3 regions of the Glutamicibacter sp. GQ173 genome follow, and region 2 is predicted to be linked to each of the others. Evidence: riboswitches for the same ligand, from Rfam matches in the RefSeq annotation. Region 2 holds a riboswitch; each other region holds the start of a gene.
What was found. A riboswitch is a leader RNA that binds a small molecule or an ion and turns the genes downstream of it on or off. The one in region 2 is predicted to bind S-adenosylmethionine.

Region 1 (4,501 bases), on a different contig from region 2:
GATAGCATCATGCCACCGAGCACGGACATCTCGGCTTCGACGTCCTGTGGCGGCTTGCGCCCTGCGTCGGATTCTCGTCCTTCGTAAACCGGCTCAGCACTCATTGCAGACACTTCCATCCCCTATTGACCCCAGGGGGAAAAATCTTCCTTGCCAGATGGCAACGTTCCAACCTGCTAGTTGATGCCAACAGGTCAATGGATTACGTCTGTGGATATTTCTGCCCCAAAGCCAACAGTAGGGCCGATGTTTACCCACGTAAACCCCATTATCCACAGGTCTTGTGCATAACATACCCTCAGCTGTGGACTAGCCTGTTCACTGTCTGGGGAGAACCCTGTGGATTATTGTCAAGTACCCAACAGTAATAGTTATTGACTAGGTATTTTGTATTTTCACATCTGTGGACAGGGAAATTTTTTATTGAAGGTAGCGATATGTTCCCAGTAGTTATCAACACCCAAAAACGCCCGCAATACAGGGTTTATTGCAGTTTTTACACAGTTCTGCACATCTTGCCCACAGTCGTGTGGATAACCATGTGGATATCCACAGAATCACAAAAGGCTTAGTCACCGCCCTTTATCACGGCCAACTCGGCAGGCTATGGCCAATAGTCCACATTTTCGCGAAGCGGCCGCCATCCATACCGTGGATAACTATTTGCCTCGCGTTGAACGCGTCCCTAGACGCGACAAGGCCCGGTGCAGATCACCATCAGGAAATCCGCGCCGGGCCTTCGGGAAACTACTCCTCGGAAGCTTTAGACGAGCTCAGGAACTGGGATTGAATGAAATCGGGAATCGTGGAAGATCTGCGGCGAGTGCTGTGATGCGTGATGCCCATGCACCTCCAAAAGCACAACCCAGTGGTCACCAGCTTCGACTTCGTTGTAAATCGACGTTTCCAGCCAGAGGGTGGACTCTTCAATGAACAGAGCGCCCTGTTCAGAAACCACGGTATCCACGCCGAGGAATCGATCGCCCTTCTTTGAAGCGATCTGCGTGCAGATCCCTCCATTAAGATCGCTGAGAACCGAAACACCAATGTGGCTGGCCTCGCGCAGTTTCGGCCAGGTGTTGGAGGTCTTCTGGACTGCAAACATCACCAATGCCGGCTCCAGCGAAACCCCCACAGTAAATGAGGATGCAACGATGCCGGTTTTTACGCCGTCCACTTCTGCGCACAGAGCGGCCACGCCTGAGGGATGTTGGGCGAAAACCTTGCGTAGGGTTAGCGGGTCAAGTTCACGATTCAATGACATGGCTCGATTCCTTCGGTTCTTGCCCACCGCGTCAGACCCAGCGGGAACAGCCGTTCGGGATGTTCCGAATCCGGTTGCCACTGAGGTTTCACGCCGTGCGCGGTACTTGTTCTGACACCATTTGGCGCAAAACCGAATCCTCACCTGGAGCACCCCACTACCGTTGAGAGGGTTGCCGACCAGCAAGCCAGGGCTTTTAGCTGATGCTCTTGATTCTGCTTAAAACAATATGACTCATGACGAAGCACCGTCAAACAATTCACTTCTCAAATCGCAATATTCAATAAAATATTCGACTGTGGATCAGTTTTAGGGTCATGAAACAGTCTTTTATTCACCTATTTGGCCCGTTGCGGCCACTTCAGCGGGCCATGAAGGTGTGATCTTCGTCGTAACGCATTAACTTATGGCAGGGCTAAATATCTTCCGGCATCTGCGCTTCGTGGAAAAGCGGCGCCAGGGTTCGCCATGGCGTACACCGAATGTAAAGATCCGATGCCGAGGATCTTCCCGCAAGGATTGCCGCGTACTTCAGCAGGTAAAGTGCAAATAATTGAACCGCAAGCCCCACCGCTCGAACAGGCGCACAGCGCCCCAACACTTTTGGAGTCACCCGTGAGTTCCCCAGAACAGCGAATCCCCGACAAGACCAGCCGCTTCACTGACAGCATTGGCCTGGTCTTTGATGACATCACCGCCACTTCCGTGCGAGGCCATGCCGACCTCAATGAAGAGCACCACACCCCGTGGGGCGTCGTTCATGGAGGTGTCTATGCCTCCATGATTGAAAGCGCCGGCAGCGTGGGCGCCAGCTACGCGGTCTCAGAGCGCAATCAATTTGCCGTGGGCGTTCACAATGCCACCGACTTCCTGCGTCCCTCCACCGGTGCGCGCGTGCAGGTTGCGGCCAAGGCGCTGTTCCAAGGCAAGTCCCAGCAGTTGTGGGAAGTTGTCATCAGCGATCAGGCCAGCGGAAAGGAACTCTCGCGCGGACAATTGCGCACCCAAAACGTAGATATGCCCAACGCCTGAGCGTATCCTAGGTGGCACCTAGCGGATCAGCTTCGGAGGCTTGCCATGAGTGCCACCTATACCTTTGACGTGTTCAGCAGCCTTGATGGCTTCGGCAGTGCAGGCAGCGATTGGGGTGGCTACTGGGGAAAACAGGGGCCAGAGCTGTTGGCCCACCGCCTCGGGCTCTACACTCCCCCATGCCGCATGGTTTTCGGAGCAAACACCTTCCGCTTATTTAGTCTCTTCTGGGCAGAAATCGAGATGAATCCCGAGGTTGAAGACCCGTGGGGCGTGGCTTTGCACGACAAGCCCGCCACCGTCATCTCCACCACCTTGGAAGAGCCGCTGTCTTGGCCTAATGCGGCGCTGGAGCGCGCTGATGCCTTGGAAGTCGTCGCCCGACTCAAGGAAACCTCAGATGTCCCGCTGCGCTCTCACGGTTCCCTGGCCATGAACCATTCGCTGCTGGCGGCAGGTCTAGTGGACTTCATTCAGGTGAGCATCTTCCCGGTGCTTACCGGGCATAGCGGCTCGGCTCCGGTACTCGGCGGGGTCGACGACTATGACCTGGAACTTGTCGATTCAAAGCTTTTGGACGGCCGGATCCAGGAACTGACGTATCGCCCAACGCGCCACCAGCCGGCGCACGCATAGCCGCTCGATGAAGCACATCCGGGAGGCTTGCCTGCTGCTCGGCGCAGTCTTCCTCGCCGGATGCTCCACGCCAACACCACCTCCAAGTCCAGCTGCCGAATCGCAAACCGCTCCAGAACTACTGGCCACCGGCTTGGAAGCTCCGTGGTCCATGGTCTACGTCCAGGACAGCTTGCTGGTCAGCGAACGCGATTCCGGGAAGATCCTGGAGGTTTCGGAGTCCGGACAGAGCCGCGAAGTGGCCCGGATCGAGGATCTCGCAGCGATAGGCGAAGGCGGGCTGCTGGGCCTGGCCTTCCTCGCGCCGGACCAGCTCTACGCTTTTTCCACCGCTGAATCCGGTAACCGCATTCAGCAATTCACGGTGCAAGGCAGCGCCGGAAACTTGTCATTGTCGGCTCCGCGGACCCTGCTGGATTCCTTGCCCTCGGCCAATATCCACAACGGCGGGCGGCTGGCCATCGGACCGGATGGAATGCTCTACGCGAGCGTGGGCGATGCGTCCAACCCTGGGCAAGCCCAGGACCTGCAGGCGCTGGGCGGCAAGATCCTGCGCATGGCACCCGATGGAAGCGCCCCGGAAGACAACCCCTTCGAGAATTCCCTCGTCTACAGTTATGGGCACCGCAATGTGCAGGGCCTGGCGTGGAGCGATGACGGCACCATGTATGCCAGCGAATTCGGGCAAAACACCTTCGACGAACTGAACATCATCAAGGCCGGCGGGAACTATGGCTGGCCCGAAGTCGAGGGGAAGGGCGGTGCAGATCGGTCGTACACCGACCCGATTGCGCAGTGGTCCCCCTCCGAGGCCAGCCCCAGCGGCATCGCGATCCTCGATGGCACCGCCTACCTGGCGAATCTGCGCGGCGAAGTGCTGCGCGCGGTGGAACTGGACGCGCCGGCCACCGGGCATGAGCTGCTTGATGGCCGGCTCGGCCGGCTGCGCGATGTGCTGGTGGATCCTGGCGGCTCGCTGCTGGTGCTGACGAACAACACCGACGGGCGTGGCCAGCCCGGTGCTGGCGATGACCGCATCGTGCGCCTGATGCCCCGCCAGACCGGCGGCTAGCTGGCCGGGCGCATATCCCCGGTCTGCTCGAAGCGCTGGTGCCAGGATAGGGCCTCGCCCAGCAGGTGCGGGGTGTGTTTGCCGTAGCTTTCCCTGCAAGCCCGGTCGAAGTAGTCCTGCAGCAGCCCACGGTAGTCCGGATGCGCGCAGTTCTTGATGACCAGCTGGGCGCGCTGCTTGGGCGAAAGGCCGCGCAGGTCGGCCAGGCCCTGTTCGGTAATCAGGATCATGGTGTCGTGCTCGGTGTGGTCCACATGCGATGCGAAGGGCACGATGCCCGAGATCTTGCCGCCCTTGGCGGTGGACGGGGACATGAACACCGACAGGTAGCCGTTGCGGGCGAAGTCGCCCGAGCCCCCGATGCCATTCATGACATGGGAGCCCAGGACGTTGGTGGAGTTCACATTGCCGTAGATGTCGGCCTCGATCATCCCGTTCAGGGCGATGCAGCCCAGGCGCCGGATGATCTCCGGATGGTTGGAGATCTCCTGGGCGCG
Region 2 (4,501 bases):
GTAATGATGGTCTGCATCGCGAAGATCTTCACATCGTAGCGATCGCGGCCAGCGGCCTCGGCGGCATCGCGGATCTTGGCTACGGTGGCCTTGAGGATTTCACGGGTCGGGCTGGTGACAAATACTGCTTCAGCGTTTTCCGAGGCGAACTTGATGCCGCGCGACGAGGCGCCGGCCTGGTAGATCACCGGGGTGCGCTGGATGGAAGGCTCGGTGATGGCGATTCCGGGCACCTTGAAGAATGTGCCTTCGTGATCGATGCTGTGCACCTTGGCCGGATCCGTGTAGATCCCGGTTTCCTTGTTGTTCTGCACGGCGTCGTCTTCCCACGAGCCTTCGAGCAGCTTGTAGACGACCTCGAGGTATTCATCGGCGTGGTTGTAGCGTTCGTCGTGCTCCATCTGGTCTTCCTGGCCCATATTGCGGGCGGCCGATGGCAGGTATCCGGTCACGACATTCCAGCCCACGCGGCCGTTGGTCAAGTGGTCAAGGGTGGCCAGGCGGCGGGCGAAAGCATAGGGGTGCTCGTAGGCCGTGCCCGCGGTGACGCCGAAGCCGAGGTTCTCGGTGACCGCTGCCATGGCGGAGACCAGCATCATCGGGTCATTGACCGGGGCTTGGGCGCCGGAGCGCAGCGGGGACTCATTGGTGCCGTTGAAAACATCGTAAGTTCCCAGGACGTCGGCGATGAACAGGCCGTCGAACTTGCCCTTTTCCAGTACCTGGGCCAGGTGGGTCCAGTAGCCGATGGTGTTGTAGGTCGAGGCCTTGTCATCCGGGTGGCGCCACAGGCCTGGCGACTGGTGCACCACGCAGTTCATGTCGAATGCGTTGAAGAGAATTTCGCGCTGCTGGCTCATTGATGTTCCCCTTGCCGTGGTTGGGTCGTGGTGGCGTTTATTGGTTGGCGCTCAGGCGCGGTGGGCTCGATGGTTGCTGTCTTCGCCGGTGACCGAGAGGCGTTGCGGCTGGACCGCATTGATCTCGTAATCCCCCACAATGCGGGCCTTGTAGATGGCCGGGTTGTGGGTGGCGATGGTCCGGGCGTTGCGCCAGTGGCGGTCCAGGTTGCAGATGACGCTGGTCGAGGATGCGCCCAGACCGTCAAAGAGCTTGCTGGTGGCACCGATGACGAGTGGCTGGACGATGGTTTGCGCCCTGTTGGCTGCCAGTTCGCAGACCGCATAGCGTTCCTCGTCGTTGAGCCCCGGATCTACCAGTGCTGCTTCGACTTCAAGGACGGCGCCGATCACGACCGAATCCGCGGCGAAGGATTCCGCGGACACCTCGCCGACCAGTTGCAACACCTGTGGTTCGCGGTGCACCGGAACGCCGGTGCCGGTGGTGAAAATGCGAGTGCGGTTCTGCACCGAGATGCGCAGGTCGTTCAGGGCCGCCCGGGCGATACCTGCCTGCACGGCCATGAGCACCAGCTGGAAGATCGCCGCTTCGGAGTCGTTGCTCTGCTGCGGCATGAACGAGTCCACCGGGACCTGGTGGAACTCCGTGGTTCCCGTGCCGGTGAGCCCCTGGCCAAAGCCATCCCAGTCATCTAGGATCTTGACGCCGCTGTGCTGGGTGGAGACTACCGCAATCTGGCGCCCGGGCAGTTCCGGGTGGGCCACGGCCACGGTGGTCCAGTCGGCAAAAATAGTGCCGGTGCAGTAGTACTTTTCACCGTCCACCAGCCAGCGGCCATCAACCTGGCTCACCTTGGTGTTCAGCGTGCCCAGGGCATTGCCACCGCGTTCGGTGTAGGCGTTGCCGACAATTTGCCCGGCGGCGATGCGGGCGGTCCACTTGCTGCGCAGCTTTTGGTCGTCGAGGACCAGCACGTTTTCCACGAAAGCGATATGCGCGCGCCACAGCTGGCCGACATGCGAGTCGGCTTCGGAAAGCTCGATGAGCAAGCGGAACACATCGACCAGGCGCGCGCCGTATCCGCCCTCGGCAACTGGGATGCGCAGTGCGCCGAAACGTTCGCGGTTGAGCAGGCCTACCTGCTCGAAGGGCAGAACGCGGTTGCGGTCGCGGTCCTTGGCGGTGCTGGCGATTTGCGCGAAGACCGGACGAAAGATTTCAGCCAGCCGGTCGTATTGCTCATCCGCGCCGGGGCCGGGGGTGACCTTGAGCAGTTGCCGCGTGGGCAGCTGCTCTTCGAAGTCGTCTAGTCCCATGGCGCTAGCCTGCGAAGGATCGCTGAGCTGGTTGAAGTCCAAACCGGAGGTGTTTGGCAACTCGCCAAATGACATTAAAAGTCCTCAATTCTTTCCATCGGTCCTGGCGGTAGCACCGTCTCCCTTTTCGGGTGGTTGCTGCGGCGTCGTCGAGCCAGATCTCTCAGCCGCTCTGGATGGGTCGTCATTCATTTGTAGCCGTAATAAACCGATGCATCCAAGCCACGAAGTCACATTTCGACCTTGGGCGGCTCCGGGATGACCGGCAGGTTGAACAGCCAATGGCGCATCATGCCGAAGATGAATTGCCCATCTTCGACCATTATCGATCAAACCGGCATTCAATGAAATAAATAACGAAATATCCCGCGCATGTGGCGCAGTTATCGAAGATTTTTCATGTTACGCAAGATTTGCATTCAATTCCTTCGAAACCCTGTAATAGACGTGTAACCATCCCGAGCGGCCGAGAGATCTGGCTCAGTGACGCCGCAGCAACCACCTATGGAGGACACATTCCATAGGCCGGTGCTACCGCCAGGACCGATGGAGATGATCATGGCACTGTGCTTTGCGCAGCCTCAAGTCCAAGCCCCGGGACTCGCATCCATGGCACTGGACGCAGGACTCGTCAATTTCTCGCGCAAGTTCGCCACCATGGCACAGAGCCGCTCCGCGCTTTCAGGCTCGCAGCCACAACGGGCAATGGACAAAGACCAGCAATTCGCCTCGGCCAAGAACCTCCAGGGCACAAGCGACGGCTGGCCTTCTTCCGGAACTTTGCCGATGCCCTGCTCGCTATCGCCGAACGCCGCGCCATAAAAGCCCCGGGCGCAATGGCGCCAATTATCAAGTACCAAACCAGCCCCCGCATAGACACACCAAGGAATACTCTGTAATGACCATCGAATCGGCACCAACCTCTGCATTTGCCTCGGAGGAAGCACGCCAAGCATTCTGGGACGATGCGGCACGCCTCCTTGATTGGGACACCAGCTGGCATACCACCAGCCAGATCCTCCCAGCTGACCCGGAAGCCAAGCGCGGACCGCAGATCTCCTGGTATCTGGGTGGCAAGCTCAATGCCGCGGTGAACTGCGCCGACCGGCATGTGGCCGCCGGCCGCGGAGACAAGGTCGCACTGTATTTCGAGGGCGAACCCGGCGACCGGGTGGCCGTCACCTACAAGAACCTGCAAGAACGCATCAGCCAGGCCGCCCACGCTTTGGAATCCTTGGGCGTGGTCAAGGGCGACCGCGTGGTCATCTACCTTCCGGTCCTCATCGAAACCGTCGTCATCACGCTGGCCTGCGCCCGCATCGGCGCCGTCCATTCGCTGGTCTTCGGCGGATTCTCTGCCGAAGCGTTGAAGTTCCGCGTGGAAGACACGAAGGCCAAGGTGCTGGTGACCACCGATGGCCAATTCCGCCGCGGCGCCTCGGTGCCGGTCAAGGACAATGCCGACGAAGCGGTCTCCGGCGAGAATGAGATCGAAAAAGTGCTGGTCATTCGACGCACCGGCGATCAGATCCCGTGGACCGAAGGCCGCGACGTCTGGTGGCACGATGTTGTCGACACCCAGCCCACCGAACATGAAGCGCAGTTCTTCGACTCTGAAACTCCGCTGTTCATCATGTACACCTCCGGAACCACCGGACAGCCCAAGGGCCTGGTGCACACCACCGGTGGCTACCTGACCCAGGCTGCCGCCAGCTACAACATGCTCTTCGCCAACCCGGATGCCTCCCAGCGCGAGAATGAAGTGCACTGGTGCACCGCGGACCTGGCATGGATCACGGCCCACACCTATGAGATCTATGGACCGCTATCCAACGGCGTCACCCAGGTGATTTATGAAGGCGTGCCCAACGCGCCGCATCCCGGACGCCACTTCGAAGTCATCGAACGCTACAAGGTCACCAGCTACTACACGGCCCCGACCTTGGTCCGCTCGTTGATGGGCTGGTTCCCCGAGGGCATTCCCAAATCCTACGACCTGTCCTCCATCAACGTCGGCGGCACCGTTGGCGAAGCGGTTAACCCGGAGGCCTGGCGTTGGCTGCGCGAACAGCTTGGCCGCGATACCCCGGCAGGCATTCCAATGGTGGATACCTGGTGGCAGTCCGAGTCCGGGGCGACTGTCCTCTCCCCTCTGCCGACCGACGACTACTTCAAGCCAGGCTGCGCCGCCCGTGCCCTGCCGGGCGTTTCCGTGGACATTGTTGATGCCCAGGGACAGCGAGTTGAGCCCAATACCCAGGGCAATATTGTCATCACCCGCACCGGCCCGTCCATGGCGCGCACGGTATGGGGCAACCCGGAAC
Region 3 (4,501 bases), on a different contig from region 2:
CGGGGAGTGCGGGAGATCGGCTTTGACCTGCGCGCGCCGGGCAAGGATGCCTTGCTCGGCGCCGGGCTGTTTTTGGCCATGGGGCTTGGCACCCTGGGCGTCTACGCGGCAGGCCGGGCGCTGGGCATCACCACAGCGATTTCCGCGGCCAATCTGGGGGACTACTGGTGGAGTGTGCCGGTGCTGCTGCTCTCCGCGGTGCGCCATGCGGTGCTTGAAGAGGTGCTGATGCTCGGCTTCCTGTTCAGCTATGCGAAGAAGCTGAACTTAGGATTGTGGACCACCATCATCGCCTCGGCGGTGATCCGCGGCAGCTACCACCTGTACCAGGGCGCGGGGCCGATGATCGGCAATATGCTCATGGGCGTGGTCTTCGGCTGGGCCTACCACAAGTACGGGCGGGTGATGCCGCTGGTGATCGCGCACTTTATGCTCGACGCCATCGGCTTTGTCGGATATGCCCTGATCGGACCGGCGATCGGGATCGGCAGCTAGCGCGGCTAGACTGCAGGAATGAAGATTTCTCAGCTGGCTGCGCAGCAGATTCCCGAAGCCGTTGCGCTCTGGGAGGCCACCGGGCTGACCCGGCCGTGGAACGACCCCTGCGCCGATGCCCTTCGAGCCTTGGAAACCTCTACCTCGACGGTGCTGGCCATGATCGAGGAGGAAGAAGTCCTCGCCACCGTGATGGCTGGCCATGATGGGCACCGCGGCTGGCTCTACTACCTGGCCGTGGACCCGCGGTGGCAGGGCAGCGGACTGGGCGCCCAGATGGTCCAAGCCGCGAGCGCGTGGCTCGCCCAGCGCGGCGTGCCCAAGGTGCAGCTGATGGTGCGCGAGGAGAATACCGCGGTGCGCGGCTTTTATGAGCGGCTGGGATTTGAAGACCAGCACGTCGTGGTCCTGGGCCGGCGACTGGATGCCGGCGCATAAAAAGAGGCAGGCGGGGACGCCATTGTCCCCGCCTGCCGGCAGCTTGCTGCGAACCGGCTACAACACTACCGGTCCGTTCTGCGTTTCAAAGGTCACCGACAAGATGCCCGGGGTGCCATTGGGCGCCTGGTAGTCCATGGTCACCGCGCCGAGGTGCACGTTCTGGGGCTGGCCCAGCCATTCCAGGACCCGATCGCGCGAACCGGCGATCGAGATCTCGCTGATCGCCCCGGTCGGCTCCAGGGCCTTGGAAGGATGCAGGTCCTTGGCTTCCTCGTCCCACGAGATCAGGTAGGGGCACTGCGGGTCGGCGATCAGGCCCTTGATGCCGATCTGCTGCCAAGTCAGCTCGCGGCCGTCGGGGAATTTTCGGTTGCCCGGAACCGACTTGCGGCCCAGGCGGTCTTCGGCGCTGGATAGATCGTCCACCGAAACGCACCAGCCCATCCAGCCGCCGCCGAGCTCCGAACGGGCCCGCACCGCCTGGCCGAAGGGGGCCTTGTCGCTGGCCGGGTGGTTGAGCACCTCGACCACTTCGAGGTACTGGCCATGCTTGAGCGGGAAGATGACATTGCGTGTCCCGAACCTGGGATGCACGCCTCCCTTGACGAATTCCAGGCCGAGCGACTCGGAGATTCTTTGCGCGGTTGGCAGCAGCCCATCCGGGCCACAGGCATAACTAACGTGATCTAGCCTCATCATGTGCCCATCATGACAACATGTGACCGCAGTCTCTACTTAGGCGACCCTAAGGTTTTTGATGGAATCGAATTCCCTGCGGCAAAAGCGCCATGGATGTGAAATATGACCGATTGAGACCATTGTGCGGTGCCCGCATTGCAAAAATCTTCGGTTTTCGGGCACACTGGAAACAGGTCATGAGTCCCAGTAACAAGCCCCGGCTTACTGGGCGGCAACCCTCCAACCGCGGTGGGGTGCCCCGGGTGAAGACCTGGCCCCCAGGTGCACAAGGCAGCTGGGGACAAGCGCGGGTAACCCTGGAAGGCTTCGTGGCGAGGTCTTTCCTCTCGGTGTCTTCTCAGTGGTCTACCCCCAAAGTCGCATGAACTATTTTGGAGGAAACCATGAGCAGCAACTGGTCATTTGAAACCCGTCAGATCCACTCCGGGCAGACCCCGGATCCCGCCACCGGCGCGCGGGCCTTGCCGATCTTCCAGACCACTTCCTTTGTCTTCCCGACCGCGCAGAGCGCTGCCGCGCGCTTCGCGCTGCAGGAGCTGGAACCGATCTACACCCGCATCGGCAACCCGACCACCGACGCGGTGGAAACCCGGATCGCCGATCTGGAGGGCGGCGTGGGGGCCCTGCTGCTCTCCTCGGGCCAGGCAGCCACCACCTTCGCGATCCTGAACCTGGCCGAAGCCGGCGACCACCTGGTGGCCAGCCCCAGCCTCTATGGCGGAACCCAGAACCTGCTCAAGCACACGCTCAAGCGCCTGGGCATCGAGGTCACCTTTGTGGCCGACCCGGATAACCTGCAGGACTGGCGCGACGCGGTCCGCCCGAACACCAAGGCCTTCTTCGGCGAAACCATTTCCAACCCGCGCCAGGACGTGCTGGACATCGAGGAAGTCGCCAAGATCGCCCACGAAAATGGCGTGCCGCTGCTGGTGGACAACACCCTGGCCACCCCGTACCTGATTCGCCCGATCGAATTCGGCGCCGACATCGTCATCCACTCGGCCACCAAGTTCCTGGGCGGGCACGGCAATGCGATCGCCGGGGTGATCGTGGACTCGGGCAACTTCGACTTCGCCCAGGACCCGGAGCGCTTCCCGGGCTTCAACACCCCGGACGAGTCCTACAACGGCCTGGTGTTCGCCCGCGATCTGGGCGTGAACGGCATTCTCGGTGCCAACCTGGCCTACATCCTCAAGGCGCGCGTGCAGCTGCTGCGCGACCTGGGCGCCTCAGTCTCCCCATTCAATGCCTTCCTGATCGCCCAGGGGCTGGAAACCCTGTCCCTGCGCATCGAGCGCCATGGCGAAAATGCGCGCGAGGCCGCCAGCTGGCTCGAAGCCCGCGCCGAGGTGCAGAAGGTCGCCTATGCCGGCCTGGCCTCCTCGCCTTGGTTCGAGCGCGCCAAGAAGTACAGCGATCACGGCGCCGGCTCGATCATCGCCTTCGAACTGGCAGGCGGCGCGGCTGCCGGCCAGGCGTTTGTGGACGCGCTTGAGCTGCACTCCCACGTGGCCAACATCGGCGATGTCCGCTCGCTGGCTATCCACCCGGCCTCCACCACCCATGCGCAGCTTTCCGAGGCCGACCAGATCGCCGCCGGGGTGAGCCCGGGACTGGTCCGCATCAGCGTGGGCCTGGAAAATATCAAGGACATCCTGGCCGACCTGGAACTGGGCTTCAACGCTGTTGCCGCCCTGGGCGAATCGGACGGGGCGAACAAGGAATTGCAGGAAACCCTCTAGACATGGCATCCATTGCAACCACCGAAGAACCGCAGCTTGCCGAGGGCCGGGACGGCATGATGCGCCGCAGGGCCGTCGGCGGGCACCACTTCGAATTCGGCGGCTACCTGCCACAGGTAGAGCTGGCCTACGAAAGCTGGGGCACCCTCGATGCCGACGGCTCCAACGCCGTGCTGGTGATGCATGCGCTGACCGGCGACGCCCACGTCGCCCAGGGCGATTCGCGCAGTGCCGGCTGGTGGGACGGGTTTGTCGGCCCCGGGGCCACCATCGATACCAGCAAGTACTTCGTTCTCGCCGTGAACATGATCGGCGGCTGCAATGGTTCCACCGGCCCGTCGTCGCCCGACGAGCATGGCGTGCCCTATGGATCGCGCTTCCCCTTTGTCACCATCAAGGACGCGGTGCGCCTCGAAGCGCGCCTCGCACAATTGCTGGGCATCACCTCCTGGCATGCGGTGATTGGCGGGTCGATGGGCGGGGCGCGCGCCTTGGAATTCGCCGTCGAGTTCCCCGAACAGGTCAAGAACCTGGTGGTGATGGCCTCGTGCGCCCAGGCCACCGCGGAACAGATCGCCTTTGCCCAGGTGCAGACCCAGTCCATCCGGCTGGATCCGAACTTCAACGGCGGCGACTACTACTCCAGCGGTGCGCGGCCGGATGAGGGCCTGGGCCTGGCCCGGCGCCTGGCGCACATCACCTATCGTTCCGAGGCCGAGCTCCAGGCCCGCTTTGGCCGGGCCGCGCAGCCCGGCGAGCAGCCTGCCGGCCAGTTCGACGGCCCGCGCGGACGCTACCAGGTGGAAAGCTACCTGGATCACCAGGCGGCCAAGCTGGTGAATCGTTTTGATGCCAACAGCTACCTGCTGCTCACCGAGGCGCTGATGAGCCATGACGTGGCTCGTGGCTACGAATCGCTGGGCGCCGCACTGGCTCGGCTTGAAAAGGTCAATGTGGTGGTGGCCGCGGTGAGCTCGGACCGGTTGTACTTCCCGGAGCAATCCGAACAGCTGGCCGCTTCCCTGGCCACCCCCACGCCGGTGCACTACATCGATTCGCCGATCGGCCATGATGGCTTCCTCACCGATGCAAGCCAGCTCGATGGCGTTTTGCGCGGCCTGGTT

Region 1: another riboswitch for S-adenosylmethionine. It lies ahead of AC6CHO_RS06560 (flavin reductase family protein); the one in region 2 lies ahead of AC6CHO_RS08190 (hypothetical protein).
Region 3: another riboswitch for S-adenosylmethionine. It lies ahead of AC6CHO_RS10680 (bifunctional o-acetylhomoserine/o-acetylserine sulfhydrylase); the one in region 2 lies ahead of AC6CHO_RS08190 (hypothetical protein).

What each region holds. Positions count from the first base shown of each region.
Region 1 covers NZ_JCAXDT010000003.1:118,028-122,528, reverse strand. Annotated here, with positions in the region: gene dnaB (replicative DNA helicase) at 1-104, opposite strand, end outside; gene AC6CHO_RS06560 (flavin reductase family protein) at 764-1,264, opposite strand; SAM riboswitch class IV at 1,362-1,479, opposite strand; gene AC6CHO_RS06555 (PaaI family thioesterase) at 1,880-2,296, shown strand; gene AC6CHO_RS06550 (dihydrofolate reductase family protein) at 2,342-2,932, shown strand; gene AC6CHO_RS06545 (PQQ-dependent sugar dehydrogenase) at 2,940-4,004, shown strand; gene scpC (succinyl-CoA:acetate CoA-transferase ScpC) at 4,001-4,501, opposite strand, start outside.
Region 2 covers NZ_JCAXDT010000004.1:101,278-105,778, reverse strand. Annotated here, with positions in the region: gene AC6CHO_RS08200 (LLM class flavin-dependent oxidoreductase) at 1-860, opposite strand, end outside; gene AC6CHO_RS08195 (acyl-CoA dehydrogenase family protein) at 912-2,252, opposite strand; SAM riboswitch class I at 2,269-2,360, opposite strand; SAM riboswitch class I at 2,628-2,730, shown strand; gene AC6CHO_RS08190 (hypothetical protein) at 2,736-2,999, shown strand; partial or broken gene acs (acetate--CoA ligase) at 3,058-4,501, shown strand, end outside.
Region 3 covers NZ_JCAXDT010000006.1:15,307-19,807, forward strand. Annotated here, with positions in the region: gene AC6CHO_RS10665 (CPBP family intramembrane glutamic endopeptidase) at 1-495, shown strand, start outside; gene AC6CHO_RS10670 (GNAT family acetyltransferase) at 514-933, shown strand; gene AC6CHO_RS10675 (VOC family protein) at 991-1,635, opposite strand; SAM riboswitch class IV at 1,808-1,928, shown strand; gene AC6CHO_RS10680 (bifunctional o-acetylhomoserine/o-acetylserine sulfhydrylase) at 2,019-3,377, shown strand; gene metX (homoserine O-acetyltransferase MetX) at 3,380-4,501, shown strand, end outside.